Regions from separate parts of the Vibrio sp. YT-19(2023) genome, predicted to be linked through region 1. Evidence: predicted binding sites of a transcription regulator. Region 1 holds the regulator's gene; each other region holds the start of a gene.
The links. Region 1 encodes PurR, which represses purine synthesis genes. Its sites were predicted from a motif close to TNANGNAAACGTTTNCNTNA; they were not measured.

Region 1 (8,007 bases):
TGTTTGTAGCTTCTGAGGTTGAAGGCCTCATTAAAAGTGGTGGCTTGGCAGATGTTGCCAAGGCACTACCGGAAGCCCTTCAAAACCTACAGCAAGACGTAAGAATTACCATCCCTGCGTACAGCAGTATTGATAAACTCGCAGACGCAGAAGTTGTATTAGAAACAGAATTAACATCATGGCCGCATACGGAGTATCGAGTTTTGCGGCTCATGTTAGGTCAAAATCCTGTTTACCTGATTGATTGTCCGCCGTATTTCAATCGACCATCAATGTATGCGGAGAACAACCAAGCGTATACTGATAACGGCGAGCGCTTTGCGTTTTTTAGTGCAGCATGTCTCGATATGTTACCCAAGCTCGCCTTTCAACCTAATATCATACACGCGAACGATTGGCACACAGGTCTTGTTCCATTTTTGCTCAAGCACAGGTATGGCAATGATCCGTTTTTTGCTCATACTAAAAGCGTCATTTCAATTCACAATGCGGTCTTTAAAGGCGTATTTAGTTATGAAGATGTGCAGTGTTTGCCAGAGTTTCATTGTAGAAACGTTCCCGATGCTGCGGTGAGTGCAACGCATATTACGATGCTTAAAGCTGGTGTAATGAATGCAGATAAGATAAACGCGGTTAGCCCTACGTACGCAGAGGAACTAAAAACAGAGCTTGGCAGTCACGGCATGGCTTGGGAGTTTCAGCAACGTGCGCAGGACTTAGTCGGCATCTTGAATGGTTGTGATTACAGCGCTTGGAATCCGGAAACTGATACCTACTTGCCGGTTAATTACTGCGCCGACCAGCAAAGTATGTCGCAAGGGAAGAAAGCTTGTAAAAAAGCATTACAACAACGACTAAATTTGCCCGAAAAAAATGTAGCTATGTTCGGTATGGTTTGTCGGTTGACCCAGCAGAAAGGCGTTCATTACTTGTTGCCTGCTTTGGCCGACTTTTTGAAGCACGATGTTCAGCTAGTTGTCGTTGGGACCGGAGACCCTGTTCTTGCCGCTCAGTTACGAGAGGTTGCCGCGCAGTTTTCTAGCAAATTTGCCTTTGTAGAAGCGTATGACAATGAACTTGCGCATATCGTTGAAGCTGGTTCTGATTTCTTCTTGATGCCTTCTGAGTTTGAACCATGTGGCTTAAACCAAATCTATAGTATGGCTTATGGGACATTACCGATAGTACGCGGTGTTGGTGGCTTAAAGGACAGCGTTAGCGATTATGATGTAAACCCATCTGAAGCAACGGGGTTTGTTTTTTTCGAACCGACACCGCAGGCATTGTTGTTAACGATGCTAAGGGCACTGTTGCTCTACGCTCAAAACGAGCCTGAAGTGAATAAAGTACAGTTGCACGCGATGCAACAAGACTTTTGTTGGCAAAAGGCCGCAGAATCTTATTTGCAGCTTTACCACTCAGCGTTAGTTTGACTTAAAATTGTAACGAAAGGCACCGAATGAGGTGCCTTTATTATCTTGAGTAAGGGGAGTGTGGTAGGATGGCTTTTTACTCAATAGCACGATCTTTTTGATACTCAATATGACCCAGCCGCTACTTTTTCATAAAACCTATTTGCACCCTACTAGTAATGAGTGGGTTGTATTTGTGCACGGTGCTGGTGGTAGCTCTTCTATCTGGTTCAAGCAAATTAAAGCTTACAAGCAACACTTTAACTTATTGCTGATCGATTTAAGAGGTCATGGAAAGTCAAATCAGTTACTTAAAGAGCTCATTGCTAGCCGTTATACCTTTACGGAAGTTACCCAAGATATTTTGAAAGTATTGGACCATTTAAAGATCCAATCCGCTCATTTTGTCGGTATGTCGCTTGGTACTATTATTGTTCGAAACCTTGCTGAATTGTCATCAGAGCGCGTACGTTCGATGGTGCTCGGCGGTGCTGTCACAAGGCTTAACACTCGTTCTCAGATATTGGTGAAATTAGGTAATTTTTGTAAGCATATCCTACCGTACATGTGGCTCTACAAACTGTTCGCTTATATTGTTATGCCTCAAAGAAGCCAACGAGAATCTCGCCACCTTTTTATTCGCGAAGCCAAGAAGCTTTGCCAAAAAGAATTTAAACGTTGGTTTATTCTTGCCGCTGATGTAAATCCGTTAATGAAATATTTTAAAGATCGAGAGTTACCCATTCCGACTCTTTACTTAATGGGCGACAGGGATTACATGTTTATTAAACCTGTCAAAGAAATGGTTGCAGCACATAAGCTCAGCATTCTACGAGAAATCCCGAATTGTGGTCATGTATGCAATGTAGAGCGTCCAGAAGACTTCAATCAACACTCCATCGAGTTTATTAAACAGCAAGCTGTATGTGCTTAAAACTGAGTGCATCCACTGAATAGGAGAGCCGCTATAGCTCTCCTAGTTGATATCCACATTGCCAACATGCACCAAATTGCCCTTCGTTTATTTCATGACATTTTGGGCATTGCCAATCTTGATACTCATGCCTATCGGATTGTTTTCGATATGCTTTTACTATTTCTTCAGCTTTCATCTTTTGTGCCGTGTCAAAAAGCCACACATAAGGATCGGTATCATCACCAAACGGCAGTTCTCCTTTTAAGCCGAAAATACCTTCTCCGCGAACTTCACAGTAAATTTGTTCCACTTTAAGCAGCTCACATACAATGTGTGCTTCTGCTGGGTTTTTAGCGATAAATATTTTCATCAAAATACCCACTTCACCAATTACGAGTTTTGCTGACTTGGTGTCGGCCTTACTTTATTCATAACCCATTTAGTGATGATTGGAAATAGTCCCAATAGCGCAAAAGACGCTAATACTGCGGGTGAAACAATGCCCGATAGGCTTTCAATTGTTGCTAATTGAGTACCTGCATTCAGATATACGGCTGTGCCTGGCAGCATACCTATTTGGCTAGTGAGATAAAATCGACCTACAGACATCGGTGTTAAGCCCATCAGTAAGTTGATTAGAAAGAAAGGGAATACAGGGATTAGACGCAAGGAAAATAGATAAAAAGCTCCGTCTTTTTCGACACCTTGATTAATTGCGTTGAGTTTATTTCCGAATTTGTTTTGTACCCAGTCACGCAATAAGTATCGGCTGCTCAAGAAGGCCAGTGTTGCCCCCATAGTGCTAGCGAAAGAAACCAGTAGCAAGCTTGTCCAAAAACCAAATAAGGCTGCACCAAGTAAGGTGACTACTGCCGCTCCTGGGATAGAAAAAGCGGTAATTGCAATGTAGGTAAAAAAGTAAATCGCAGCCGAGAATACAAAATTCTGATCGATGTATGTAGTTAGTGCTTCTTGTTGGGCTTTTGCATTCTCTAAGGTTAAATACTGGCCAAAGTTAATACCTAAAAAGACGATAGCCGCTAGTAGGATGAGACCTAATATCAGTTTCTTATTCATAATTTTGATTCCAATTTGGGATATATGTAATAAGACAGTAGGAAAACCGAAAAAATTTCACAAAAAAACCGCAGATTAGACTGCGGTTTTACAAGATAGTTTTTAGGCCGACTTTTATTGGAGGCCGTTCATCAACTCATCTCGGCGAGCTTGAGGTACCACACTCCAATGAGTGCCGTTGATAGCACCTTCTAGTGCCCATAGCAACTCAATGTTGACGGTTGCAGAGTGCGTATCTCTTATCGCTTTATAGGCGTTAAGCGCACCTTCCTCTTCAAGCTTCTCTACGGATTCGATGCCGGCTTTTTTTAGCATGCGCTCGGTAGCCAGTCGTAAGTTAGGCAAATCTTTCAAACGGTTAGGCTTTGTACTTGCTTGCTGTTCTTTCTCAAGCTTTGCCTTTTTCAATGATTGATTCGCTACTTCGATTAAGCGTTCGCTTGATTCCCATAAATCGCTGGAAATAGCGTAGTACTTTGTAACGACTGGAAAGCCACGTTTTTTATAAACGTAAGGCTTTAGCCCTTGTTTCTCGAAGTCAGATGAAGTTTTTTGGTCTGCTCTGATATGAAGCTGATTGTTTACCACTAGTGCAAACATTGTTTCATCAGCGAATAGTCCGAAGCCACCAAACATTGAGCGCGACTTGATATTACCAAGTGCCTCAAATAGCTTCATAGAGTCTTTGAGTATCGGTTTATCCATGTTTTGTTATCTCGGTGTAATTAATATTACGCCACCAAAAGTCAGGTCCGAGAGAGTAGCAAACATGCGTAAAAACAATGTCATTACAGAGTAAAGTCATTGCTTACACACTTGCCATCGGTAACCCCGCTACCTTCCATATCGTAATATGGTTCAGGCCGGAGGCTTTGCGTCCCACTCTTTCGAATGGTTTGCCCTGTGCGTGACACAATGAGCATACTTCTTATATTGAATTAACATCACGGTTTAGCGTTAAAAGTGTGATTTCGGTTCAATAAAAATGATAGATTGAATGCTCTATTTTGCATATGGAAAGGTGCAAATTGGCCTTTGAAAAGGAGTTCTTAATATATATTACATTTATATAAAACAGGGAGTTAACGTTAGTCAATTGTTATTAGAGTGGTGTGAAGTATTAGAGAATGCTTAATTTTTCCAAAAAAATAAGCGCCCCTGTAGAGCGCTTATTTAACACGGTTAAATACAGTGAAATTTAGTTCATTTTTTTCACAGTATTTCGAATTACAAGCTCAGGTTGCATTTCGAAAATTCGTTTTTCGTGTTCTTTATCTTTGATACGCTCAAGTAGAATTTCGAATGCATTTTTACCAACACGACGTTTAGGTTGGTGGATAGTCGTTAGCGGTGGAGAGAAGTATTCTGCAAGCTCGATGTTGTCGTAGCCGATCACTGAAATATCTTCAGGAATTTTGATCCCGTTTTGTTGCAAGCGGCTCATTAGGCCGAGAGCCATTGTGTCGTTAAAACAGAATACCGCCGTCGGGCGCTTGTCCATTGCGGTAATTTTATCTGCAACTAATACGGCCGTATCACATTCAAAGTTACCTTCAAGGATCCAGTCTTCATTTACAGCTAGGTTCGCTTCGCTCATTGCGCGACGGAAACCTGCAATGCGCTCTTGGCAAGCAAGCTTTTCAAAATGACCGCTTAGACAAGCGATATCCGTATGACCATTGTCAATCAGATGTTTGGTTGCAATGTAGCCACCTTCTTCTGAGTTATCCATGATCTTGTCTGCTTGTGAGCTCTCTGGGCCCCAATCCATGACCACTTTAGGAATGTCCGCATGACGGTCAAGCATCTCTTTTAGTTCTTCGGTTAAGTCAGAACACATCACTAGGATGCCATCAACGCGCTTTTCAGCCAGCATACGAATGTAATCGCGTTGTTTTTCGTAAATCCCGCCTGTGTTACATAAAATCAGAGTATAGCCTTGGCGGTAACAGTAGCTCTCAACGCCATCAATCACTTCTGAGAAAAATAGGTTAGTTGATTGAGTTACTAACATGCCAATCGTACGAGTTGAGTTGCATTTTAGGCTGCGTGCAACGGCACTTGGCGCGTAATTCAGCTCGTCAACGGCTTTCATTACTTTTTCTTGCGTTGCTTCTGCAACGAAACGCGTTTTATTGATAACGTGCGAAACTGTCGTAGTGGAAACGCCGGCTAAGCGAGCAACGTCTTTTATCGTGGCCATAAATGGTGTCCTGTATCGAGCTACTGAAATATGTCGTATTGGATGTACCTGATGCTCTAATGGTTTCACACCTAGCAATATAAAATTGGCGCTAAGTGTCTCGGCAGCGGTTGATCCAAGTGCGACAAAAGGGTACGTAGCAGCATCGGTCGATGAATTTTATCTTTTTTCTATCTGATGAGAAATTGCCATCAACCTGTTAAGAAAACACAAAAACCGCTATATTTCAGCGGTTTACATATAAATCATATTTAATCGTTTGCGCTCACATTTTAGCCCTATGTGGACTGACTAGCAATGTTTTCAGCAAGAGATTTGTGTATTTGAAGTCACATTTTGACTGCTAAATAACCAAGCGTCTTTGCGCTAAGTTAAGGCAAACGAATATTATACCCAAGTTACTTACAATTGGTCACTTTCAGGCATACAGGAAGCCCGATAGGCAGGCTCCCTAAAAATAGGCGGCAATTATTCACCAAGAAGGTAGGCGCTGTCTAGTTTACAAAATGCAACTAATAGTTTCGCGACACTCGAGTAAAATCCAAATTCGTCGAATTTTTTACATTTGTCTGAAAACTGAGGTAACCAAGACATCAATTGTTGCTGGATAAAGTCGTTTTGTTTAACGAAGGCTTCTTCCATGTGTTTTTCTTGTTCAAGCTCGTTTGAGCGGATAATCATGTTCCCGAGAAAGTCGAGCTCAACGGCTAAGTGATCCGCAGGTTCCTTTAGGTTTTCGTCTACTTGAACGCCAAATTCAGCCATCAACTTTTCCATTTCCTCAGCTGGCTTGTCATTCAGTAAACCTGATTCACCAATGTACATGGATGCGTAAGGAAGAGCGCCGTATTTTTCTGTCTTCAAAAACAGTTCACAAAAGTCAGCTGCAAGCTCTAGTTGTGCATCTTCACGATCTTGTAACCGATTCAATGCATCAACTAGGCTATCAACAGCTGGTTTCAGCGACTCATTTTCACCTAAACCTGCGAGAAAACTGCGAATTTCAACACTGTGATAGGCTTCCAATTCTTTCTCTGTTAGTTCTTTTGCGAACAAGCTCGAAAACCACCAGTAAATTTCAGCGCGTTTTTCATTAAAAGCTTTCACTTCTTGCATTTTGGGCTCCTGAATGATGCTTCAAGTCATGCATCACAAAGTCAATTAGGGATATCCCCTAAGTGTAATCAATTAAAATGAATAGCAGTAACTATAATTGTTGTGTTTTATGGTCAAAAATGACCGTTTATTAATAGCAATGGGCAAGCTTGTTTTGAATCAATAAAAACGCTAAATCTTGCGTTTTAATGTATCTATGACTAGAAATGTTACTAGTTATGAATAGAATACGTCTTGGATAATAAGAAGACAGAAAAGTGGTGTAAATGAGCTATCACGTATTAGTCGTAGAAGATGATGTTGTAACTCGTAGTAAGCTTGCGGGATATTTCCAAAATGAGGGCTACCAAGTCAGCGAAGCAGAGAGTGGCGCAGAAATGCGTGAAGTTTTGCAAGCGGGCGATGTAGACCTGATCATGCTGGATATTAACCTGCCTGGTGAAGACGGCCTGATGCTTACTCGTGAGTTACGTAGCCAATCGGATATTGGTATCATATTAGTAACAGGACGCACGGATAGCATTGATAAAATCGTAGGCCTAGAAATGGGTGCTGACGATTATGTGACAAAACCTTTTGAACTGAGAGAGCTGTTAGTTCGCGTTAAAAACTTGCTGTGGCGTATTTCAGCAGCGCGCAGTGGCAGCTCGAAAGCGAATGAAACCAGTGAAGAGCACATTGTGCGCTTTGGGGAGTGGACATTCGACATTCAACGTCGCGCACTTAGCCGCAACGGTGAGCCAGTAAAACTAACTAAAGCAGAGTATGAACTTTTGGTGGCATTATCGTCTTATCCTAACCAGGTGTTAAGTCGTGAGCGTATTTTGAACATGATCAGCCATCGAGTGGATGCGCCGAATGACCGCACCATTGATGTTCTTATTCGACGTATGCGCGCAAAAATGGAGTTCGATCCTAAGAACCCACAGATTTTTGTAACGGTGCACGGCGAAGGCTATATGTTTGCTGGTGACTAGTTTGAACATAACTCAATCGTAAAAAGAAAAGGAGAGCTTCGGCTCTCCTTTTTTGTGGCTTCAAGATAATACTAGTTTGCTTCAACCATTGGTGTTTGCCCGACAGTATCACGCAACCTTTGCCAAATACTGCCCAAGTACTCATGCCAATAAAGCTCTGTTTGTTCTAAGTAACGCGCTTTAGGTGAGTATTTATCCCAAGGTTGACTTATCTCGCTAATAGCTAAGAAGTTGGTCGGGGCTGGGATTGGTTTAATACCTGCTGCGTTGAACTCATACAATGCACGGCTCATGTGACTCGCAGAA
Region 2 (8,007 bases), on a different contig from region 1:
ATGGCTCCTGTGTGTAGATCCAAAATGTAGTCACAACGCTTGGCAATGTTGTTAAAGAACCCGTGTGCCATACGAGATGCAAGTGCGCCTTTTTCACTGCCAGGAAAGCAACGGTTGAGATCTCGTCGGTCGGGCAAGTAACGAGATTTATGGATGAAACCAAAAACGTTAACGATAGGTACTGCAATGACAGTGCCTTTCAGTTTTTGTGGATCCAGTTGGTTAATGATCTGACGAACGATTTCTACGCCATTAAGCTCATCACCATGGATAGCAGCATTCACCATTAACACTGGTCCTTCTTGTTTCCCATGGATGATTTCCACAGGAATAGATAAAGGCGAATGTGTATATAGCTTCGCTGCTTCAAATTCGATCTCTAATCGTTGTCCTGGTTGTATTTGATGTCCTAAGAGCTCAAACACTTTGCTTTTTTTACTTCTGGCCATAAACCATCTCTGTCAAATGCGTCATCAGCAATGTAACAATTGCTGCAAAATCGCACTAATCATTCTCATTAAGGACACGACAAATTACTTTAATCGTCATGCGTGAAATTTTGGTATGTGTGAAGTTTTTGTTTTCAATATGATCTTTTCTATCAGTTTAATACATAACAAGACATAGAGAAGAGTGCGCAATAATAGCCTTAAAAAATGTGACTGTATTAAAAATAATACTGTTCATGGAGGACAAAAAAACGGACTTTTAACCCTACTTTTTATCCGATAATATCCGCGCCGAATTTGAGGTTTCACACTTTCTAACTAGAGGTTTTGATGAAAAAGGCAATTGCTAAAATTGGTGCATTGACTGCGGTAGCAGTTTCACTTTCAGGTTGCGTAGGTAGTAATGCCGTGACAGGTTATGTTATGGGGTTTAACTTGAAAGCTGTTGACAACCGTTACGCTCGAGGTGGTCTAAATATGCTTTTAGCGCCTGTTTATGGTGTCGCGATCGCAGCGGATTATATCGTGTTTAACTCTCTAGAATTTTGGACGGGTAAGAACCCGTTAAATGGTAAGCCACATATCTTCGATACAAAGGTAGATACTTACATTGATGTCAATCACCAGTTAGATAAGTCGTTAACGACTGCACCAATCGCACCATTAGCGGATAACCGTGTCATTGAGCAGGGGCGAATGCAGCAAATCGATGAGAACACCGTTCAAATGGATATTACTTACAGTAACGGTGAAAAGGCGACACTCATGGGTGTACGCGATGGTGAGTTTGTTACTTACTACATTGATGGTGAAGTTGCTGCACAAACCTCAATGGATGAGTTAGCCGCTTACGCGCAAAACCGTGTGTAGTTGGGTTCAACTAAACCAAAAAAAGGGTGCCGTATGGCACCCTTTGTCGTTTTTCGTGATTGAATTATGCTTTCTCTGGAATCGCTTCTAAAAGCGCGACCATCTGTTCCCAGTACAACTGAACAGTATCAATCTTCACTTTCTCATCTGGAGAGTGAGGGAATTTTATTGTTGGACCGAAAGAAACCATATCCATGTGTGGGTATGGTTCTTTAAATAGGCCACACTCAAGACCAGCATGGATGACCATGATGTTCGGCTTATGACCGTAAATGCCTTCATACATATCACGGAAAATTGCCATGATCTCGGAATCTGCATCTGGCTTCCAGCCAGGGTAAGCGCCTGAGAACTGAATTTGTGCGCCTGCTAGCTCAGTAATCGAGCGCAGCATGCTTTCCACTTGGCTACGGCCAGAGTCAATGAGAGAACGAATCAAGCAAAGCACGGTGACTTTATTTTCTTCTGTGCTGATCACACCAACGTTTAGAGAAGTTTCAACAACGCCTTCCACCTCATCACTCATACGGATTACGCCGTTTGGACAAGCGTTAAGTGCCGCAATGAATCGTTGCTGATCGGCGATTGAAAATACTTGGGCGTCAGTCGTGATCACTTCATTAAAGGTTACGATACCTGTTTCGATTTTACCCAATTCAGTTTTAAGCAGCTCAGTGTAGTGGTTGAACAGCTCAGCAAGCTTGTCTTGGTTTTCGACAGGAAGCGCGACAGTAACAAACGCTTCGCGAGGGATTGCATTACGTAAGCTACCACCACGGAATTCGACTAAACGTAAATCAAGCTCTTGAGCATGACCGGCAAGGAAACGACCAAGTAATTTGTTGGCATTACCGCGACCTGTGTGAATGTCACAACCTGAGTGACCACCTTTTAGGCCTTTCAGCGTCAGTTGGCGTGTTACAAAACCTGCAGGCGTTGATTCTCGAGAAATATCGAAAGTCATGGTGCCATCAACGCCACCTGCACAACCCATGTAGACTTCGCCTTCTTGCTCAGAGTCTGTATTTAGAAGAATCTCACCCTCTAACCAACCAGCTTCAAGGCCAAATGCGCCAGTCATGCCTGCTTCTTCATCAATCGTCAGCAGAACTTCGAGTGGACCGTGCTTAATATCTTTAGATGCCAATACAGCAAGGCAAGAAGCCATACCAATACCGTTATCTGCACCAAGCGTCGTGCCTTTCGCAGTTACCCATTCGCCATCGATGTAAGGTTGGATTGGATCTTTGGTGAAGTCGTGTTCAGTGTCTTCGTTTTTCTGCGGCACCATGTCGATGTGTGCTTGAAGTACAACAGCCTTCTTATTTTCCATTCCTGGTGTCGCGGGCTTTTTGATGAACACGTTACCGGTTGGATCACGGCGAACGTCAAAGCCTTGCTCTGTTGCCCAGTTGATAATGTACTGTGCTAATGCTTCTTCATGTTTCGATGGATGAGGGATTGAACAAATCTTATCGAAAAACTGCCAAAGTGGAGCAGGTGATAAGGTACTGATCTCAGAATGGAACTCAGACACGGAGGACTCCTTTTGATGTGCTTTGCCAAATATATACCGTAAAAATATTGTCAAGGTAGCATTAAATGCTAGACGATTTGGCCTTCAAATTGCCGTTAGCATACCACCAGATAAGGAGTACGAGTAGTCGCGATCACAAGGATTTCTCTCAGAACTGTCACAGTTTGTGAATACAATAACAAGCACTATGTGTTCTCTATCATACATTCTGAAAGTGGCTTTATTTTTCAATTCATAAAATTGTAATTTAATTACACATAAACTTTGATAAAGGTCAATTTATGCATTTTTTGTGATTTTAATCACTAAAATGCTTGTAATTAAATTTCTTGGTGGTATATTTGTAACCAGCTTCTGAGAGAAGAATGAAATGCTCAAAGGATGAGTCCGTTTTATCGCCTCCAAGGAACCGAGAAATCAACGAATGTTTAATTGATTTAAAAGGTGATAGTTATGAAAGGTTTACCAAGTACAATGTTCTGGAATAGCAAGTCTGTTTACACCGGTAACTTTGTATACCCAACAAGCTTTGGCTACTAAGTGAAGTCAACGCATGTGACTCGAACAGTTTGTTCACCCCTATAAATTGGAATTTTTTTTCAGTGATAGTGCTGACATGATTCACCGCCACCCAAATTGGGTGGCGTTTTTTTATCTCTATTTTCTCTTCCTGACTCACTTATTGCCATCAAAGCCTTCTTCTATTCCCCATTCTTCGGTTTTATCGACTTTTCCATCAAATCTGTTAGATACCATGTTTAAAATGGGCCTTTTTCATCTGAAAGTTTAGTACATTGCTCAGTTTTTATTCTCTTTTAGAGAACTGTGTTATCTGGGTTACCTATTGTTTTATAAGAATATATTTCTTTGCTTGCTTTGATAGATTAGAGAATGTGTTTCATATCCAAAGAAAAAAAACGCATTAGAGTGAAGATTCTATCTAGAATTTGCTATTTGATAACTTTATAATTCCCGCCAATCGATTACGCAACCGTTTACTTTTTACCTTTACAGGATTCGATCATGCTCGAGAGGCTTTTTAAACTCAGTGAAAATGGCACAAATGTGCGCACTGAGATCATTGCAGGTGTTACGACCTTCCTAACTATGGCTTACATTATTTTTGTAAACCCAGCGATCCTGTCGGATACCGGTATGGACCGTGGCGCCATTTTTGTTGCGACTTGTCTTGCTGCCGCAATCGGCTGTTTTATTATGGGATTTGTTGCCAATTACCCAATCGCACAGGCACCAGGAATGGGCCTGAACGCATTTTTCACTTACTCTGTTGTATTGGGAATGGGTTATACGTGGCAAGTTGCGTTAGCGGCTGTATTTGTTTCTGGCCTTCTGTTCATTCTTTTAAGCGTATTTAAGATCCGTGAGTGGATTATTAACTCGATCCCGCATTCTCTACGAACAGGTATTTCAGCTGGTATTGGTCTTTTCTTAGCGTTTATCGCATTAAAAAATGCAGGTATCGTCGTTGATAACCCAGCGACATTAGTTTCTATGGGAGAGATCACATCATTGCCATCTGTATTGGCCGCGATTGGTTTCTTTCTTACGATTGCATTGGTTCACCGTGGTGTGAAAGGTGCGGTGATGATCGCCATTCTTGGCGTTACAGCGCTTGGTCTTCTATTTGGTGATGTGCAGTGGGGCGGTATTATGTCAACGCCACCAAGCATTGCGCCAACTTTCATGCAACTGGATTTCTCTGGTTTGTTTGAAGTAGGCATGATTTCCGTCGTATTTGCTTTCCTATTTGTCGATTTATTTGACACCGCAGGTACGCTCGTTGGCGTTTCTCAAAAAGCAGGCCTAACTGATGAGAATGGCAACATCCCTCGTTTAAACAAAGCGTTACTTGCAGACTCAACAGCAACGTCAGTAGGTGCATTACTTGGTACCTCCAACACGACATCTTATATTGAAAGCGTTTCTGGTGTAGCTGCGGGTGGGCGTACTGGTCTAACAGCCGTGGTTGTTGGTGTACTCTTCCTACTTGCTCTATTGTTCTCACCACTTGCGGGTATGATCCCTGCTTATGCAACGTCAGGTGCGCTATTCTATGTGGCGATCTTGATGCTGTCTGGGCTAGTAAGCATTGATTGGCGTGACCTAACTGAAGCGTCCCCAGTTGTTGTGACTTGTTTAGTTATGCCGCTAACATTCTCGATTGCAGAAGGTATCACGTTAGGCTTTATCGCATACGCGGCGATCAAGTTATTCAGCGGTAAGGGCCGTGAAGTGTCGATGAGTGTATGGGTGATGTCAGCCATCTTCATCGTTAAATACCTCGTCGGTTAATTTCTCGAGCAAAAAGCCAGTGTGGATTTATTCACGCTGGCTTTTTCTTTTTTTACGTTGTTCACAGAAGACGGTTTTTCTGCGGAATAGGCAGAGAATTTTGATATCACCGTTGGTATTAGCGGTGTGTTTCGGTAGAATAATCGTTTGCGCAGCTTGAAATCCTCGTCTCCAAACATTTTGGAGAAGTTAGTGAGCATTCCGCTTTTGAGTGACTTCGCTAGATTTTGAGGATGCATATTTTCAAATTATTAGGTTATTACAATGAGTAAAAAATTCATTATCACTTGGGATGCAATGCAGACTTACTGCCGTGAACTGGCTGAAAAACAAATGCCAGCTGAGCAATGGAAAGGAATTTGGGCGGTAAGCCGCGGCGGTTTGGTTCCTGGCGCTATTTTGGCTCGTGAACTGGGTATTCGTTACGTTGATACAATCTGTATTTCAAGCTACGACCATGATCATCAGCGCGATATGACGGTACTAAAAGCACCTGAAGGTGATGGCGAAGGTTACCTAATCGTTGAAGACCTAGTAGACAGTGGTGATACAGCGCGCAAACTACGTGAGATGTATCCAAAAGCGAAAATGATCGCTGTGTGTGCGAAACCATCAGGCAAAGAGCTGCTGGATGATTACGTTGTAGATATTGCTCAAGACACTTGGATCGAGCAGCCTTGGGATATGTCAATCCAGTATGCTGAGCCAGTAAACCGCAAGCAAAAATAAACGCGGTTAAAGAATATTGAGAAATGCCCCTTTATAGGGGCATTTTTTTTATTATGATATTAAATCATGCTAATAGCCTAGGGTTCTTCCTATGTCTGAAGACGTCAGTAAAAATCTTTCCGAAACTTTGTTCGTGAAACATAAGCAAGCAAAAGAAACCTCCGCGCTTACCCAGTACATGCCGACCAGTAAAAAAATACTTGATGAACGAGAAGCGCAAGGTGATCGTGCTTGGTATCGTCATTTGCGTCGCTTGCAATGGGCTTGGCAAGGATTGTCTCCGATCGAAATGGAAGGCGTACTGTCCAAAATTGCTTCATCTTCTCACTCGCGAACCAATGATGATTGGTTAGACACTGTAATGGGTTATCACAGTGGTAACTGGACATTTGAGTGGATCAAGCTTGGTATGGATCATCAGAAGCGAGCAAATGAAATGCAAGGAGAAGAGGCAGCGGATGAACTCTTCACTGCTTCTTTGTGTTTTAGTATTGCAGGCTACCCACATTTAAAAAATGACAACTTGGCATCGCAAGCTCAAGTTCTGGCAAACAAAGCGTATTCTGACGGCGCAGAAAAAACTAAGTACACCATCAAGCAAATTGAAGTGCCTTACCAAAATCGCAAAATCATCGCGAACCTCCATTTACCAAGAACGGATAAACAGTTGCCTGTGGTCATGGTGAGCGCTGGTTTGGATACCCTACAAACCGACATGTGGCGTTTGTTCCGTAATCGTCTTGCACCGCGAGATATTGCGATGTTAACTGTGGACATGCCTTCGGTAGGGCATAGCTCTCATTGGCCCTTGACCGAGAATTCAAGTTGCCTACATCAAGCGGTATTGAATGAGCTTTACTCGCTACCTTGGGTTGATCATCACAAAGTGGGGTTAGTTGGGTTTCGTTTTGGTGGTAATGCCATGATCAGACTCTCTTTTGTCGAGCAGGAAAAGATCAAAGCTTGTGTCGCTCTAGGCGCACCCGTACATGATATTTTTACTTCCCCTCAGAAGTTACAAAAAATGCCGAAGATGTATTTAGACCTTTTGGCTTCCCGTTTGGGGAAAAATGCGGTTGATATTAATAGCATGGCTGGTCAGATGATGGCGTGGTCATTGAAGGTTCAGGGCTTCCTGAGCAGTCGAAAAACCAAAGTGCCTATTTTGGCTTTGAGTCTTGAGGGCGATCCAGTGTCGCCACACAGTGATAATCAACTTGTTGCTCTATTTAGCCAGTATGGTAGAGCGAAAAAAATCAGTTCCAAAACAATTACAAAAGGATATGAGCAATCCCTCGATTTAGCCATAAAGTGGCTAGAAGATGAATTATTAGGGTGACAATTCTCCTAAATTAGTTAAGAGTGATATATCTGAGCAAAAAATAAGCTCATGATAATTAAAAATAATAATCATTCTTGGGTGTTTACTTTTAACTATGAAAACGGAGATTCATATGTCAGAGACGACTCAGGGCCCGACTCACTTTCGCTTGATGTCAAAGTTGAAGGCGATAGGGCCTTACCTGCGCGAACCACAATCGCAAGAAGGGCGCTATTATTTTGATTGTTTATCTGTATGTGTAGACGACAAAAAATCGCCTGAGAAGCGTGAATTTTGGGGCTGGTGGATGGATTTGGAATCCATCGAGGGAGGCTTTACTGCTAAATATCATATTGGCAAGTACAACAAAGAAGGGCAATGGGTATCTGAAGCCCTTCCCAAAAAAGTAGTAGAGGAAGTGTATCTCACGCAGAGCACATTCCATCAAAAGCTGGTTGATACTTTAGAAGAACACTTCAAATTAGAAGTCGAATATCACACGGAGTCTTTCGATTTCGCTTAATTTGGTTGTTTTCATTTAATACCAAACAAAAAGGTGCGAAAACGCACCTTTTCTCTTGTTAATTCCCTATTTGATTGTTAAAACATCCTCTCTTTATTTGTTTTTCACTTCAGAAGACATCATGACAACGAATCAACAAAATGCAGTTGTTTCACAACCACAAACTGTCGTTGTGAAACTGGGTACAAGTGTGCTGACAGGCGGCACTCTGGCACTCGACCGTGCACACATGGTTGAGTTAGCACGCCAGTGTGCTGAGCTTAAA
Region 3 (8,007 bases), on a different contig from region 1:
GATATTAAGGGAAGAATTCCTCTTATTAACTGGGTTCAGGCCGGTGATTGGACTGAAATAGCGGAAGGATTTGCTCATGAAGATGCTGAGGAGTGGCGTGAAGTCACTGGGAAAGCACATGAGGGTTGTTTCGCACTTCGCGTAAAAGGCGACAGTATGGAAAATCCAAGCGGAAAAAAATCCATACCTGAGGGAGCAGTGATCGTTGTTGATCCTGAGTTACCTTACTCTTCAGGTTCATTGGTTGTTGCGCGTTTGGATGATTCGAAAGAAGCAACCTTTAAGCAGTTGGTCATTGACGGTGAACAGAAGTTCCTAAAACCTTTGAACCCCCAATACCCTGCAATACCGATCAACGGCAACTGCACCATCATCGGTGTAGTACGACAAGCTATCATCGATTTCTGGTAGCGAAGGAATTTGTGGTTTAGCCACAGTTGTTCATGAGCTGAAGAAGCAACGATTGCAAACAGCTACAACTGAGCATTGGCGCACGCTGAGAGTAAATGGTAACCGATTAGATAACCATTGATTGTTTATAAAGTCAAGATCAGCGAAAATAGCGGCCAATTACGATTAACACGACGGATTTGACAAGCGAAGAACTGAAAAGAGAGTACTTCCAAAAGTGTGTACAAATCCGTGTACAAACTAAAAGAATTTATACATGGCAAACCAAGATTTTCTCAATGAAATCAATAAGCGAAGGACCTTTGCTATCATCTCTCACCCGGATGCGGGTAAAACCACCATTACTGAAAAAGTACTGTTATTCGGAAACGCGATCCAAAAAGCAGGTACGGTTAAAGGTCGTGGTAACGCACAGCACGCAAAATCAGACTGGATGGAAATGGAAAAGGAACGTGGTATCTCGGTTACTACTTCTGTAATGCAGTTCCCTTACAACGATTGTCTGGTAAACCTACTTGATACGCCTGGACACGAAGACTTCTCGGAAGATACTTACCGTACTCTAACGGCAGTTGACTCATGTCTGATGGTTATCGATGCAGCGAAAGGTGTTGAGGACCGTACTCGTAAACTAATGGAAGTTACACGTCTACGTGACACGCCAATCGTAACCTTCATGAACAAACTTGACCGTGACGTTCGTGATCCAATGGAAGTATTGGATGAAGTAGAAAACGAATTGGGCATGATGTGTGCGCCAATCACATGGCCAATCGGCTGTGGTAAAGAGTTTAAAGGTGTTTACCACATTCACCGTGATGAAACGATTTTATACGAATCAGGTCACGGTCATGAGATTCAAGAAGTTCGAATCATCAAAGGTCTCGATAACCCAGAGCTTGATGAAAAAGTTGGTGCAGGCCTTGCGGAAAGTGTTCGAGAAGAGCTTGAGCTTGTCATGGGTGCTTGCCCTGAGTTTGATTTGGAAATGTTCTTAACAGGTGACCTGACGCCAGTTTACTTCGGTACTGCATTAGGTAACTTTGGTGTGGATCATATGCTAGACGGTCTAACTGAATGGGCTCCAGCGCCGAAAACTCGTCAAGCGGTTGAACGTGAAGTTGAAGCGACTGAAGAGAAGTTCTCTGGTTTCGTATTTAAGATCCAAGCGAATATGGACCCAAAACACCGCGACCGTATCGCATTCATGCGTATTGTATCGGGCACTTACACGCAAGGTATGAAGATGAACCATGTTCGTCTTGGCAAGCAAGTGAGTATCTCTGATGCAGTAACCTTTATGGCTGGTGACCGTGCACGTGCAGAACACGCTTACGCCGGTGACATCATTGGTCTACACAACCACGGCACTATTCAGATTGGTGATACCTTTACGCAAGGTGAATCACTGAAGTTCTCTGGTATTCCGAACTTCGCTCCGGAACTATTCCGTCGTATTCGCCTGAAAGATCCATTAAAGCAGAAGCAGCTTCTCAAAGGTTTGGTTCAGCTATCAGAAGAAGGTGCGGTACAGGTATTCCGTCCTCTACAGAACAACGATCTGATCGTTGGTGCCGTTGGTGTACTTCAGTTCGATGTTGTTGTGGCTCGTTTGAAATCTGAGTATAACGTTGAAGCGATTTATGAAGGCATTAACGTTGCAACTGCTCGTTGGGTTGAGTGTGGTGATGCGAAGAAACTGGATGAGTTCCAACGCAAGAATCAAGCGAACTTAGCATTGGATGGTGGTGATAACCTAACGTATATCGCCCCAACAATGGTTAACTTAAACTTGGCGAAAGAGCGTTTCCCTGACGTTGATTTCCGTGCGACGCGTGAGCACTAATTTGCGCGGTTAGGGTAAGCCTTAACGCAAACTAGATTTTAAAACGCCCTTGGCTATAAACTTAGCCAAGGGCGTTTTTATATAAGGATAAGATATGAATTGGTTTAAACGTGGGCTAAAGCGTTACGACAACTGGTGTAAAGAGATGGGGTTAACTCCCGATCAGAAACGCAGTTGTGTCCCATATCGAAAAGACCCAGCCCATCAAACTGAAGAGAAGAGTGAAGCCCAACCATCCTCTGATTTTCTGCCCGCAGATACAGATAAAAAGCGTCAAGATGAAGCTCTTTGATACGCACTGCCACTTTGATTTTGATGTGTTTCAAGATGACTTTGCACATCAACTTGAGCTTGCTCAAACGCAAGGCGTCGCAAGAATTTTGATTCCTTCCGTCGGTCCGCAAAACTGGGCTCGTATTCAAACTTTGGCAGAGCAACATGCCAATTTGTATTATGCGCTCGGCTTTCATCCGTATTTTCTTGAAGATAACGTTGAGCAGCACCTTACAGAGCTAGAAGGCTATCTAAATCAAAAAGGGCAGCAGTGCGTGGCAATAGGAGAGTGTGGTTTAGATTTTGCCATTGATGTTGATCCACAGTTGCAAGAAAAGATACTTGAAGTTCAATTTGAGCTGGCTAGACGCTTCGAACTCCCAGTTATTTTACATAGCCGAAAAGCGCACAATCGCCTCATTCAAATGGTGAAAGCGGCGAATCTCCCTAGAGGTGGTGTGCTACACGCTTTTTCTGGGAGTTATCAGCAAGCCATGGAGTGGGTCAAATTAGGTTTTTTTATCGGTGTAGGAGGAACGATTACCTACCCAAGAGCCAAGAAAACACGCGACGCAATTCAAAAATTACCACTCGAAAACCTAGTAATCGAAACAGACGCACCAGATATGCCTATACTTGGATATCAAGGGGAGTCAAATCACCCAGCCAAACTCATTCACGTCTTTAATGAGCTCGTAGAGTTGCATAACGGCCGAAAGCAATCGATTGCCTCTCAACTGTGGAAAAATAGCAATTTTGCTTTCTCGATATGTGAATAAAATCTAAAGATGTGGTTTGAAATCGAAAACGTTTTCCTGCTTATTGTGAATTAACTCACAAAGCTGGTTGAATCAATCATGAATCTTATAGGAAAGTGTGAGGCTGGCATTACTTTAATTGATTCTGCATGAGTATAATTGCCCCCGCTTTATAGCTCCATTTTGTAACACGCCAATAAATAACTTATAAGGAAGTCATAAACTATGAGCCTGTTTATGAGCCTAATCGGTATGGTAGTGCTTCTTGCGATTGCAGTGGCATTTTCTAACAACCGAAAAGCTATCAACTTTAGAACTGTGGGTGGCGCATTCGCTATCCAATTCGCATTAGGTGCATTTGTTCTGTATGTACCTTGGGGCCGTGATCTACTAAACGGTTTCTCTTCAGGTGTTTCTAACGTTATCAACTACGGTAACGATGGTTCATCATTCCTGTTCGGTGGTCTTGTTTCTGACAAGATGTTCGAAGTATTCGGCGGCGGCGGTTTCATCTTCGCATTCCGTGTTCTTCCTACACTGATCTTCTTCTCTGCACTGATTTCAGTTCTTTACTACATTGGCGTTATGCAATGGGTTATCAAGATTCTTGGTGGCGCACTACAAAAAGCGCTAGGCACTTCTCGTGCGGAATCAATGTCAGCGGCAGCTAACATTTTCGTAGGTCAAACTGAGGCACCTCTAGTTGTTCGCCCATTCGTTCCAAAAATGACTCAATCAGAGCTATTCGCGGTAATGTGTGGTGGTCTAGCTTCTGTTGCTGGTGGTGTACTAGCTGGTTACGCATCTATGGGTGTTCCACTAGAGTACCTAGTTGCGGCATCATTCATGGCAGCACCAGGTGGTCTACTGTTCGCTAAAATCCTTCACCCAGAGACTGACCAGCCTCACGAAAGTATCGAAGAAGCGATGGACGGCGGTGACGACAAACCAGTTAACGTAATCGACGCAGCTGCGGGCGGTGCGGCTTCTGGTCTACAACTTGCGCTTAACGTAGGTGCAATGCTAATCGCATTCGTTGGTCTAATCGCGCTAATCAACGGTATGCTAGGTGGCATCGGTGGTTGGTTCGGCATGCCAGAACTAACACTAGAGCTAATCCTAGGTTACGCGTTTTCTCCACTAGCATTCCTAATCGGTGTTCCATGGGCAGAAGCTGTAACAGCTGGTTCATTCATCGGTCAGAAAATCGTAGTGAACGAATTCGTTGCTTACTTGAACTTCACACCATATCTAGGTGAAAACGCTCAAGTAATCGCGGCAACTGGTGAAGTAATGTCTGAGAAGACAACAGCTATCATCTCATTCGCACTATGTGGTTTCGCGAACCTTTCTTCTATCGCGATTCTACTTGGTGGTCTAGGTAGCCTTGCACCAAACCGTCGTAGTGACATCGCTCGCATGGGTGTTAAAGCAGTTCTTGCAGGTACGTTGTCTAACCTTATGGCAGCGACAATTGCAGGCTTCTGCTTAAGCCTTGCAGCACTATAATTAGAATCGGTTCTTAATATATAGACGCCGTTTTACATCATGCCCTGTAGCAAGAGATTGCTGCGGGGCATTTTTCGTTTTTCGGGCTCCAAAATTTCATCGGGTGTTTGCCTTAGTCGAGGTATTACGCAGTCAATGGAATAGGGGCTAGGAAATTTTGAGATACAAACCGTTTGCGCTCTATTTGGTGCTACAGTTTTGCGGTGAAACTCTATAATGTATTAATCACAGGATAGTGGTTAAGCTTGATTCTTAATCACGTAATGAATATTACATAATCGATGGGCAAATGAATTGCCCTGCAATATCAGATCTAATAGGCGTTTTGCTTTGTGATGTGATATTAAAGACACCGCAATCATAGATTGTTGTGCCATAGGCCAAACTGGTACTGTGCGGTGACAAGGATAGCAATTGGCATATGATAAATTTTCGCTGTATATGCCGAGTCTTCAGGGAACCAAGTCCGTTCATTAATAGACTGTTTAGCCATTTACTCACATTGTCTCGACTTGTTGATTATAGTTAAAGACGTGATGTAAGGCTGAGTAGTGAATTTTTTGAATATTGATCGGAGATAGAAATGAGCGATTTAAAAGCAGCAGCGCTACGTGCACTTAAACTTATGGACCTAACTACGTTGAATGACGATGACACTGATGCAAAAGTGATCTCACTATGTCATGACGCGAAAACAGCAGTAGGCAACACAGCTGCAATTTGTATTTACCCTCGCTTTATTCCTATTGCTAAGAAGACACTTCGTGAGCAAGGTACGCCAGAGGTTCGTATTGCAACAGTAACGAACTTCCCACATGGTAACGACGACATTGAAATCGCAGTTGCTGAAACAAAAGCGGCGGTTGCTTACGGTGCAGACGAAGTTGACGTAGTTTTTCCTTACCGAGCGCTAATGGCGGGTGATGAGAAAGTAGGCTTCGAACTAGTTAAGCAATGTAAAGAAGCTTGTGGTGACATTCTTCTTAAAGTGATCATCGAAACAGGTGAACTAAAAGAAGAAGCACTAATCAAGAAAGCATCTCAAATCTGTATTGAAGCAGGTGCTGACTTCATTAAAACTTCAACTGGTAAAGTGCCAGTAAACGCAACACCAGAATACGCTCGCATGATGCTTGAAGTTATTCGCGACATGGGTGTTGCAGAAACTGTTGGTTTCAAACCAGCAGGTGGTGTGCGCACTGCTGAAGACGCAGCAGCATACCTAGCAATGGCTGACGAAATCCTAGGTGACAACTGGGTTGATGCTCGTCACTACCGTTTTGGTGCGTCTAGCCTGCTAACCAACCTACTAAATACATTAGAAGTATCGGACGACGTCGCTGATCCAACAGCGTACTAATTCCAATAATACGTCTGAACGGTAGCACCTAAACGGGTGCTACCAAACCTCTTCTATCCTACTACAACCATGGCTCAAAAGAGCTTGGGAGGCACTAATGTATTTACCACAAGAAATCATTCGTAAAAAACGTGACGGCGAAGTCCTAACCGCCGACGAAATCAACTTCTTTATTCAAGGCGTAGCGAACAACACGGTATCTGAAGGTCAGATTGCGGCGTTTGCTATGACGATTTTCTTTAATGAAATGACCATGGATGAGCGCATCGCCTTAACGTGTGCGATGCGTGATTCGGGCATGGTTATCGACTGGAGCCACATGAACTTCGGTGGTCCAATTGTCGACAAACACTCAACCGGTGGTGTGGGTGACGTAACTTCTTTAATGCTTGGCCCAATGGTGGCAGCGTGTGGCGGTTTCGTACCTATGATCTCTGGCCGCGGTCTTGGTCATACAGGCGGTACGCTGGATAAACTTGAATCTATCCCTGGTTACAACATTACGCCGAGCAACGATGTTTTTGGTCAAGTAACCAAAGACGCTGGTGTGGCGATCATCGGTCAAACTGGTGACCTTGCTCCTGCGGATAAGCGTGTTTACGCGACTCGTGATATTACCGCAACGGTAGACAATATCTCCCTGATTACGGCGTCGATCCTTTCTAAGAAACTGGCGGCGGGTCTGGAATCGCTAGTGATGGACGTAAAAGTGGGTTCAGGTGCATTTATGCCAACTTACGAAGCGTCTGAAGAGCTAGCAAAATCAATCGTTGCGGTAGCAAACGGTGCTGGCACTAAGACTACGGCAATTCTTACGGACATGAACCAAGTATTGGCGTCTTCAGCGGGTAACGCAGTAGAAGTTCGTGAAGCGGTTCGTTTCTTAAAGGGTGAATACCGTAATCCTCGTCTACTTGAAGTGACCATGGCTTCATGTGCTGAAATGTTAGTACTTGGCAAGCTTGCTGAGAACACAGAAGACGCACGCGCAAAACTGATGGAAGTGCTGGATAACGGCAAAGCGGCTGAGTGCTTCGGCAAGATGGTTGCCGGTTTAGGCGGCCCTGCGGACTTCGTAGAAAACTACGACAACTACTTAGAAAAAGCAGCAATCATTAAGCCAGTTTACGCAACAGAAACGGGCATTGTCTCTGCAATGGATACACGTGCTATCGGCATGGCTGTGGTTGCTATGGGTGGTGGTCGTCGTGTTGCTACTGATGAAATCGACTACGCAGTTGGTTTCGACGAGTTCATCCGCCTAGGTGAGGTCGCAGACAGTGATAAACCTCTTGCGGTCATCCACGCTCGCACTGAAGAGCAATGGGAAGAAGCGGCAAAAGCACTGCGCAGTGCAATCAAAGTAGGTGGTGAATACACACCAACTCCAGAGGTTTACCGCCAAATTCGTGCAGAAGATATCTAATAGAACAAGTAATTACACAAGGCCTACTCAACCATAATAAAAAGCCGAGTGGGCCTAAGGAACGAGCAATGAAAAGAGCATTTATTTTAGTACTAGACTCATTCGGTATCGGTGCAACTGCCGATGCTAAAGAATTTGGTGATGTAGGTTCAGACACACTAGGTCACATCGCTGACCAATGTGACAAAGGCTTAGCAGATAACGACAATCGCCAAGGTGCACTTCGCCTTCCAAATCTATCGAAACTTGGTTTGGCAATGGCGCATAAAGAATCGACAGGTCGCTTCGCACCTGGACTAGACGCAGACGCTGAAATCATTGGTGCATACGGTCATGCAGCAGAGCTTTCTTCAGGTAAAGACACGCCGTCTGGTCACTGGGAAATCGCAGGTGTGCCTGTTCTGTTTGACTGGGGTTACTTCAC
Region 4 (8,007 bases), on a different contig from region 1:
GTGCTAATGGTTCTTCAACCCCTTCCATATGGCCGATAGGCTGTTTGAACTGACGGCGAATACGTGAGTAAGCACCGGTTGCCATTGCCGCAGTTTTGATGCCACCTGTTGAGTTTGAAGGTAGCGTGATACCACGTCCAACCGACAGACACTCAACCAGCATACGCCAACCTTGGCCCGCCATTTTTTCGCCACCGATAATGAAATCGATAGGAACAAAGATGTCTTTACCGCGCGTTGGACCATTTTGGAATGGCACATTGAGTGGGAAGTGTCGGTTACCAATCTCAACACCTTTGACATCAGTTGGGATAAGCGCACAAGTGATGCCAAGATCTTCTTTGTCGCCTAGCAAACCTTCAGGGTCGCGAAGTTTAAATGCTAAGCCTAGTACCGTTGCGACTGGCGCTAGGGTGATGTAGCGCTTGTTCCAAGTCAGGCGCATACCCAGTACTTCTTTTCCTTCCCATTCGCCTTTACAGACCACACCGTAATCTGGAATAGATCCAGCGTCAGAACCCGCTTCTGGACTTGTTAGGGCGAAACAAGGGATTTCCTTACCTTCAGCTAGACGCGGTAAGTAATGATTTTTTTGATCTTCAGTACCGTAGTGTTGCAGTAGCTCACCTGGGCCCAAAGAGTTAGGAACACCAACGGTAGACGATAGAACGCCAGAAACACCCGTTAGTTTTTGTAGTACTAGTGATTGCGCGTATGCTGAGAACTCAAGACCACCGTACTTTTTCTTAATGATCATGGCGAAGAACTTATGATCTTTCAGGTATTGCCAAACTTCTGGCGGTAAGTCCGCGAGTTCATGGGTCACTTGGAAATCACTCACCATGGCGCACACTTCATTCACAGGGCCGTCTAAAAAGGCTTGTTCTTCCGCACTTAACTTAGGTGCTTGAATTGCGTGTAGCTTTTGCCACTCTGGTTTGCCTTTAAATAGTTCGGCTTCCCACCAGACGGTACCTGCGTCTAACGCTTCTTTTTCGGTTTGAGACATAGCTGGCAGCACTTTCTTGAAAAGCACTAACGCTTTGCGGCTAATTAAAGACTGACGTACGCCAGGAACCGCGAGCACAGCTGCGGCGAGAACGTAAATCGCCCAACCAATAACGCCGACAGTACCAGCTACTGTAAGAGCCAGCATGGCTGCGGTGAGTAAGCTAATAGATTTCACGAGAGACATGCGGTGGTAGAGCGTAATGCCTAGCACGATCGCCATCGTGATGATTGAGAGCAAGATGTCCATATATATTTTCCTTTTCAGACTTTATAAGTTTTGTACGTCTGCATGTTAGGTAAGAGGTCTAACCAGTTGGTTTAAGTGTAATCAAAATATTAAGGAAATGTAAAACATAAGATTGGATAAAAAGTGATCTAAGTAGAGTTAAAATTCTAAAGTTGAGATTTGAGTGATGGTTTCATGAGCAAGTTGACAAGTTTATTACCATCACTAATCTAAATCTGTTGGTTCACTATCGACACTAATTCTCGTTTGTGGGTAAACTCAGAGTAATCAAACCCGAGTTCCGGTTTATGAAATGTCCGATACCAAATTGGTATCAGAACAATTTGCTCAGTGAGTCAAGAGCTGACTGAAGCCGAAATAATAAAGAGAACGTCTTATGTACCATGATCTGATTAGAAGTGAATTAAACGAAGCTGCTGAAGTGCTCAACAAATTTTTAAGCGATGACCATAACATTGCGCAAATCGAAGCAGCGGCGAAAATGATTGCTGACTCATTCAAGCAAGATGGTAAAGTATTGTCGTGTGGTAACGGTGGTTCTCACTGTGATTCAATGCACTTTGCCGAAGAGCTAACAGGCCGTTACCGAGAAAATCGTCCTGGCTATGCTGGTATTGCTATTTCAGATCCAAGCCACCTTTCTTGTGTGAGTAATGACTTTGGTTATGACTTCGTGTTTTCACGTTATGTAGAAGCGGTTGGTCGAAAAGGTGACGTACTGTTTGGTCTGTCGACTTCAGGTAACTCAGGTAACATCCTGAAAGCGATTGAAGCAGCACAAGCGAAAGGCATGAAGACGATTGCGCTAACAGGTAAAGATGGCGGCAAAATGGCAGGCCTTGCAGATATTGAAATCCGCGTGCCACACTTTGGTTATGCAGACCGCATTCAGGAAATTCATATTAAGATTATTCATATCATCATTCAGTTGATCGAAAAAGAGATGGAATAATCGTTTACGGCCACCGTTTCGAGCTGTGTTGTTAGGGAGTTTTTTAAACCATGTGTGAATTGCTCGGTATGAGCGCTAATGTTCCAACGGATATTTGTTTCAGTTTTACTGGGCTCATGCAGCGTGGAGGTCGAACCGGCCCACACCGTGACGGATGGGGGATCACCTTCTACGAAGGGAAGGGCTTTCGAACCTTCAAAGATCCCAAGCCAAGTTGTGAGTCTAAAATTGCAGAGTTGGTACAAAATTATCCCATCAAAAGTCGTGCGGTCGTTAGTCATATCCGACAGGCGAATCGTGGTGGTGTTAATTTAGAAAATACTCATCCCTTTACACGTGAGCTGTGGGGTAGGTATTGGACGTTTGCGCATAACGGTCAGCTCTCTGGCTATCAAGACTTGCATACAGGTCGACATCGACCTGTCGGTGAAACAGATAGTGAACTGGCATTTTGCTGGTTATTGAAGCAAATGGAAGATCGATATCCTGAGCCACCAAAGGATATGGAGTCGGTATTCTTATATGTTGCTAAATGTTGTGATGAGCTAAGAGAGAAGGGTGTATTTAACATGCTTCTGAGTGATGGTGAGTATGTAATGACGTATTGCACCAATCATTTGTATTGGATCACAAGACGCGCACCGTTTGGAAAAGCTGCTTTGCTTGATGAAGATGTGGAAATTAACTTCCAAGAAGAAACCACGCCACATGACATCGTTTCTGTGATCGCAACTCAACCTTTGACGGGCAATGAAGCTTGGCAGCGTATGAAACCTAGCGAATACGGCTTGTTTCACCTAGGTGAACTAGTCAAAAATAATGCCTCTGAACTGGTAAATGTGCCGTTTGCGGCGGCTAAGCCGGGCAATCAAGCGCCAACCGAACCGTTGGAATGATGGTCTCTTACTCTGAATATAAAAATAAAGCTCGCTTAATCGCGAGCTTTATTTTTATGCGTTTTAAACCGAGGGCGGATACGGATGAGCATTCTTACTTTCTAGAGTGCTGGTAGTAGAGTCCTAGTCTCGCTAAGGCTTGCTGTAAAGACGTAACTGATAGAAGTTTCTCATAAAACACCTCGTCAGTCTGAACGGTGAAGAACGAACCAGATTCAGAATCTACTTTCCGAGTGTTATGTTACTCAAGTGGTTATGGGATTTTTTAGAATGTTGGGTTTTAGGTTTCTAGTCTCACCATGGTTTTCTTGAATCAAGTTTATAAGTATTAAAACAACCAAGAGCAGCCCTCAGGCTGCTCTTTTGTGCTTGGAGTTTATTATTCAGGGCTACTCATCTGAGGCGTACCCATGTACGCCAAGCTCTGCGCCATCTAAATAGGCTTTACCATCCTTCATGATCAACCGCTCGTCTACCAGCCACTTAGCCACCATAGGGTAGATTCGGTGCTCCTGCGCCTGAACACGTGCCGCAAGTACACTAGCATCATCGTCTTCGAACACAGGAACTTTTGCTTGCAGTATGACAGGGCCACCATCAAGCTCTTCCGTTACAAAGTGCACACTCGTACCATGTTCTTTATCGCCAGCATCAATTGCTCTCTGGTGTGTGTGTAGCCCAGGATATTTTGGTAGAAGAGAAGGGTGGATATTGATCATCTTACCCATGTAATGAGAAACAAATGCGCTGCTCAGAATGCGCATGTAACCAGCAAGAATAATCACGTCTGGTTGGTATTCATCTATTTGACTCATTAGCTCTGCATCAAAGCTTTCACGCGAGCTGAATGCTTTAGGGTCGACAAAGTGACCGTCTACATCAAACTTTTTTGCACGTTCTAAACCAAAAGCATCTGCTTTGTTAGAGAACACGGCTGCCACTCGTGCGTTTGGCATGCTGTCTTCGCAAGCTTCCAAGATAGCTTGCAGGTTACTTCCGTTACCCGAGATGAGGACCACAATGTTTTTTAGGGTATGGTTTTTCATGATGTCGAGAGCGCCTTGGTATTGTAGGTTGGAGTTATGTAGCTTCTAAACTACCTACTAATAGAATGGTTTTTAGTGTTCTAGATAGCAAAATGAGGACCTAGTCATCTAGTGTCCTCATTCTTCTTATCTTTTGAGCTCGATTTGCAAATTATTGGATTTCAACTTGCTCTTCGTTCGCGTCTGCTTGTGCGATTTGACCAATCACCCACGCGTTTTCGCCTTCTTCTTTAAGAAGAGCAACTGCTGCATCTGCCTGGTCTTTCGGTAGTGCGACGATTAGACCTACACCACAGTTGAATGTGCGGTACATTTCGTGTGTGTCGACGTTGCCTTTCTCTTGTAGCCACTTGAAGATAACTGGCCATTCCCAACTGTTACCATCGATAACTGCTTTCGTGCCTTCAGGCAGTACGCGTGGGATGTTTTCCCAGAAACCACCACCAGTGATATGAGAAATCGCATGGATGTCGTGTTTCTCAATCATCTTAAGTGCTGACTTGATGTAAATTTTTGTTGGTTCTAGTAGGTGCTCACCAATAGTGCGGCCTGCTAGCTCTTCGCTCTTATCTGCACCAGATACTTCTAGGATCTTACGGATAAGGGAGTAACCGTTTGAGTGTGGGCCGCTTGAGCCAACAGCGATAAGTGCATCACCAGCAGCGACTTTCGTGCCGTCAATCACGTCTTCTTTTTCTACTACGCCAACACAGAAACCAGCTACGTCGTAGTCTTCGCCTTCATACATGCCCGGCATCTCCGCAGTTTCGCCACCAATTAGGGCACAACCTGCTTGAACACACCCTTCTGCGATACCTGAAACAACATCCGCTGCGGTATCAACGTCTAGTTTGCCTGTTGCGTAGTAATCTAGGAAAAACAGTGGCTCTGCGCCTTGCACGATAAGATCATTTACACACATTGCCACTAGGTCGATGCCAATCGTATCGTGCTTGTTCATATCCAGTGCTAGGCGAAGTTTTGTGCCAACGCCATCAGTACCAGAAACCAGTACAGGTTGTTTGTATTTAGTTGGCAATTCGCATAGCGCGCCAAAACCACCGATACCACCCATAACTTCAGGGCGACGAGTGCGTTTTACCGCACCCTTAATACGATCCACAAGCGCGTTGCCTGCATCAATATCTACACCAGCGTCTTTATAGCTAAGAGAAGAGTTGTTACCACTCACAGGGAAGTCCTCGGTATTAAGTTGGATATGAAAACGGCGCTATTCTAACAGTGCTTAAACATAGATAGCAAACGTTTGCGTCTGTTTTTTTCTTTAGTGATTTATCCTGATATCCCTGTGAAAATCATGTATAATCTGAAGGTTTGTTTAAATATTGCCAACTATAGCCGGAGATGGACATGAAAGTTGTTGAAGTAAAGCACCCTCTAGTAAAACATAAAATTGGTCTAATGAGAGAAGGTGACATCAGCACAAAACGTTTTCGTGAGTTAGCGACTGAGGTCGGTAGCCTACTTACTTACGAAGCAACGTCAGACTTTGAAACAGAAAAAGTGACCATTGATGGTTGGAACGGTCCGGTAGAAGTAGACCAGATTAAAGGTAAAAAAGTAACCGTAGTGCCAATCCTACGTGCAGGTCTAGGCATGATGGATGGAGTTCTTGAGCACATGCCAAGCGCACGTATCAGTGTTGTGGGTATTTACCGTGATGAAGAAACGCTTGAGCCAGTTCCTTACTTCAACAAGCTTGCTTCAAACATCGAGGAGCGTATTGCGCTTGTTGTTGACCCAATGCTTGCAACAGGTGGTTCTATGATTGCTACGATCGATCTCCTAAAAGAGAAAGGTTGTAACCAAATCAAAGTGCTGGTACTTGTTGCTGCACCAGAAGGTATTGAAGCGCTAGAAAAAGCACACCCAGATGTTGAGCTATACACTGCGGCAATCGATGAGAAGCTTAATGACAAAGGCTACATCGTTCCGGGTCTAGGCGATGCAGGTGATAAGATCTTCGGTACTAAGTAATTCTTTGATGTATTACTATGACTGAACAGAAAAAGGCTTGGTGAAAACCAAGCCTTTTTTGTATCTACAAGAGGAGAAGAGTAAGACACGCCACCTAATAAAGCGGCGAAGACGTACTATTTCGCGCTTTCTTCTTCCATTTGTGCGTTATCCACAACGTGGTTTTCACCTAAATCGTTTGGTAGCACAAGGTTAAGAATAATTGCCACGATACCGCATAGGCTCACACCTTGTAGACTGAACTCACCAATACCGAAAGCCATACCACCAATACCAAACACAAGTGTTACGGCAACAATCACTAGGTTACGAGACTTATGCAAATCAACGTTATTCTTGATCAGTGTGTTGAGGCCTACCGTTGCGATGGAGCCGAACAGCAGAATCATGATGCCGCCCATGACAGGAACTGGAATCGTTTGAAGAACCGCACCTAGCTTACCTACCAATGCAAGTACGATTGCGGTGATTGCTGCCCAAGTCATGATCACAGGGTTAAATGCTTTGGTTAGCATTACCGCTCCTGTTACTTCACTGTAAGTGGTGTTTGGTGGAGCACCCACCATCGAAGCTGCGATAGTTGCCACCCCGTCACCTGCGATTGTGCGGTGAAGGCCTGGTTTTTTCAGGTAGTTTTTACCTGTAACGTTTGAGATAGCAAGCATGTCACCTACGTGTTCAACCGCAGGTGCGATAGCGACAGGAATCATGAACAAAATTGCGTTGATATTGAACTCTGGCGCGGTGAAGTTTGGCATGGCTAGCCAAGCTGCTTGCTCTACGGGAGTGAAATCAACCACACCGTAGAATAGAGAAACAGAGTAACCAGCAAGAATACCACCAACAATAGGAACGAGCTTCAAAAAGCCTTTTGCAAAAACGCTGAGTACAATGGTTGTGAGCAGTGAGACCGCCGAGATAATGATCGCAGCATCACCATTAACTAGCTGTGCAGCTCCATCACCAGTTTTACCTACCGCCATGTTCACTGCTGTTGGGGCAAGGCCAAGGCCGATAACCATGATCACAGGGCCAACGACAACAGGCGGGAGAATTTTATGGATAAATCCAACACCGCGCACTTTGATCATCGCCCCTAGAGCCACATAAACTAAGCCCGCTGCCATCAAGCCGCCCATCGTTGCACCGATACCCCAAGTTTGGATACCGAACATAATAGGAGCAATAAACGCAAAAGAAGAGGCAAGGAAGATGGGAACAGAACGTTTAGTCATTAATTGGAAGAGGAGAGTACCGACACCGGCACCAAAGAGGGCTACGTTTGGATCAAGGCCAGTTAGGAGCGGCACAAGCACCAAAGCACCAAAAGCGACAAAGAGCATTTGAGCGCCTTGTAACGCGTTTTTCATAATAATTCCCTATTTTCAAGATACGCAGACAAATCCGGCGAATACTATCATCCTGCAATCGTTTGCAATGTTGCATAGATCAAACTTTCGATTGAATTCTTCCCATAAATAGCACTTTTGAGAGTTGCTTGCTTGCAAATTGTCCTCTTTTACGTGTCTTGCGTGAAGATGAAAAATGGACAGCCTAACTTGTTGAGATAGCTTAATAAGCAATGAGTTTATTATAAAAAATAGCACTGAAGCGCTGGTTGAGGCCCGAGTTAACAAAGATGGTCATAATACAGACAATTTACTCAGTACTTGCCTTGCTCAAGATTTGATAGTTGCTTATTATTCGGGTTCTTGTTCAGAGGATTATAAAAACTATGCGCTATTTAGCTCTCTTACTGATAGGTTGGTTGTCCCTACCAGTATATGCATTAACTCAGGTGGATATCTATCGTGCCGAAGTGGTTATCGACAGTGAGCAGAACGACGGTGAGTCTTT

Region 2: the regulator PurR is predicted to act here: its motif matches at 3,840-3,859, upstream of R7E78_RS07080 (NCS2 family permease).
Region 3: the regulator PurR is predicted to act here: its motif matches at 3,330-3,349, upstream of R7E78_RS02025 (NupC/NupG family nucleoside CNT transporter).
Region 4: the regulator PurR is predicted to act here: its motif matches at 5,408-5,427, upstream of purM (phosphoribosylformylglycinamidine cyclo-ligase).

The regions. Positions count from the first base shown of each region.
Region 1 is NZ_JAWOQN010000004.1:91,497-99,503, forward strand. It holds gene glgA (glycogen synthase GlgA) at 1-1,433, shown strand, start outside; gene R7E78_RS04585 (alpha/beta fold hydrolase) at 1,543-2,346, shown strand; gene R7E78_RS04590 (DUF2007 domain-containing protein) at 2,378-2,698, opposite strand; gene R7E78_RS04595 (TVP38/TMEM64 family protein) at 2,719-3,405, opposite strand; gene R7E78_RS04600 (TfoX/Sxy family DNA transformation protein) at 3,520-4,110, opposite strand; cyclic di-GMP riboswitch class I at 4,227-4,316, opposite strand; gene purR (HTH-type transcriptional repressor PurR) at 4,604-5,608, opposite strand; gene torD (molecular chaperone TorD) at 6,077-6,724, opposite strand; gene torR (two-component system response regulator TorR) at 6,991-7,701, shown strand; gene elyC (envelope biogenesis factor ElyC) at 7,773-8,007, opposite strand, start outside.
Region 2 is NZ_JAWOQN010000007.1:63,806-71,812, reverse strand. It holds gene R7E78_RS07095 (succinylglutamate desuccinylase/aspartoacylase family protein) at 1-449, opposite strand, end outside; gene R7E78_RS07090 (DUF3332 domain-containing protein) at 780-1,319, shown strand; gene R7E78_RS07085 (aminoacyl-histidine dipeptidase) at 1,384-2,856, opposite strand; gene R7E78_RS07080 (NCS2 family permease) at 3,880-5,169, shown strand; gene tet(34) (oxytetracycline resistance phosphoribosyltransferase domain-containing protein Tet(34)) at 5,434-5,898, shown strand; gene frsA (esterase FrsA) at 5,990-7,237, shown strand; gene crl (sigma factor-binding protein Crl) at 7,353-7,742, shown strand; gene proB (glutamate 5-kinase) at 7,864-8,007, shown strand, end outside.
Region 3 is NZ_JAWOQN010000001.1:433,848-441,854, reverse strand. It holds gene R7E78_RS02045 (LexA family protein) at 1-411, shown strand, start outside; gene prfC (peptide chain release factor 3) at 668-2,257, shown strand; gene R7E78_RS02035 (DUF5363 family protein) at 2,352-2,549, shown strand; gene R7E78_RS02030 (TatD family hydrolase) at 2,536-3,309, shown strand; gene R7E78_RS02025 (NupC/NupG family nucleoside CNT transporter) at 3,514-4,797, shown strand; gene R7E78_RS02020 (hypothetical protein) at 5,156-5,290, opposite strand; gene deoC (deoxyribose-phosphate aldolase) at 5,381-6,157, shown strand; gene deoA (thymidine phosphorylase) at 6,255-7,583, shown strand; gene R7E78_RS02005 (phosphopentomutase) at 7,652-8,007, shown strand, end outside.
Region 4 is NZ_JAWOQN010000001.1:278,823-286,829, reverse strand. It holds gene fadE (acyl-CoA dehydrogenase FadE) at 1-1,258, opposite strand, end outside; gene lpcA (D-sedoheptulose 7-phosphate isomerase) at 1,635-2,210, shown strand; gene R7E78_RS01330 (class II glutamine amidotransferase) at 2,261-3,106, shown strand; gene purN (phosphoribosylglycinamide formyltransferase) at 3,496-4,152, opposite strand; gene purM (phosphoribosylformylglycinamidine cyclo-ligase) at 4,304-5,344, opposite strand; gene upp (uracil phosphoribosyltransferase) at 5,524-6,150, shown strand; gene R7E78_RS01310 (uracil-xanthine permease family protein) at 6,267-7,520, opposite strand; gene R7E78_RS01305 (DUF2066 domain-containing protein) at 7,886-8,007, shown strand, end outside.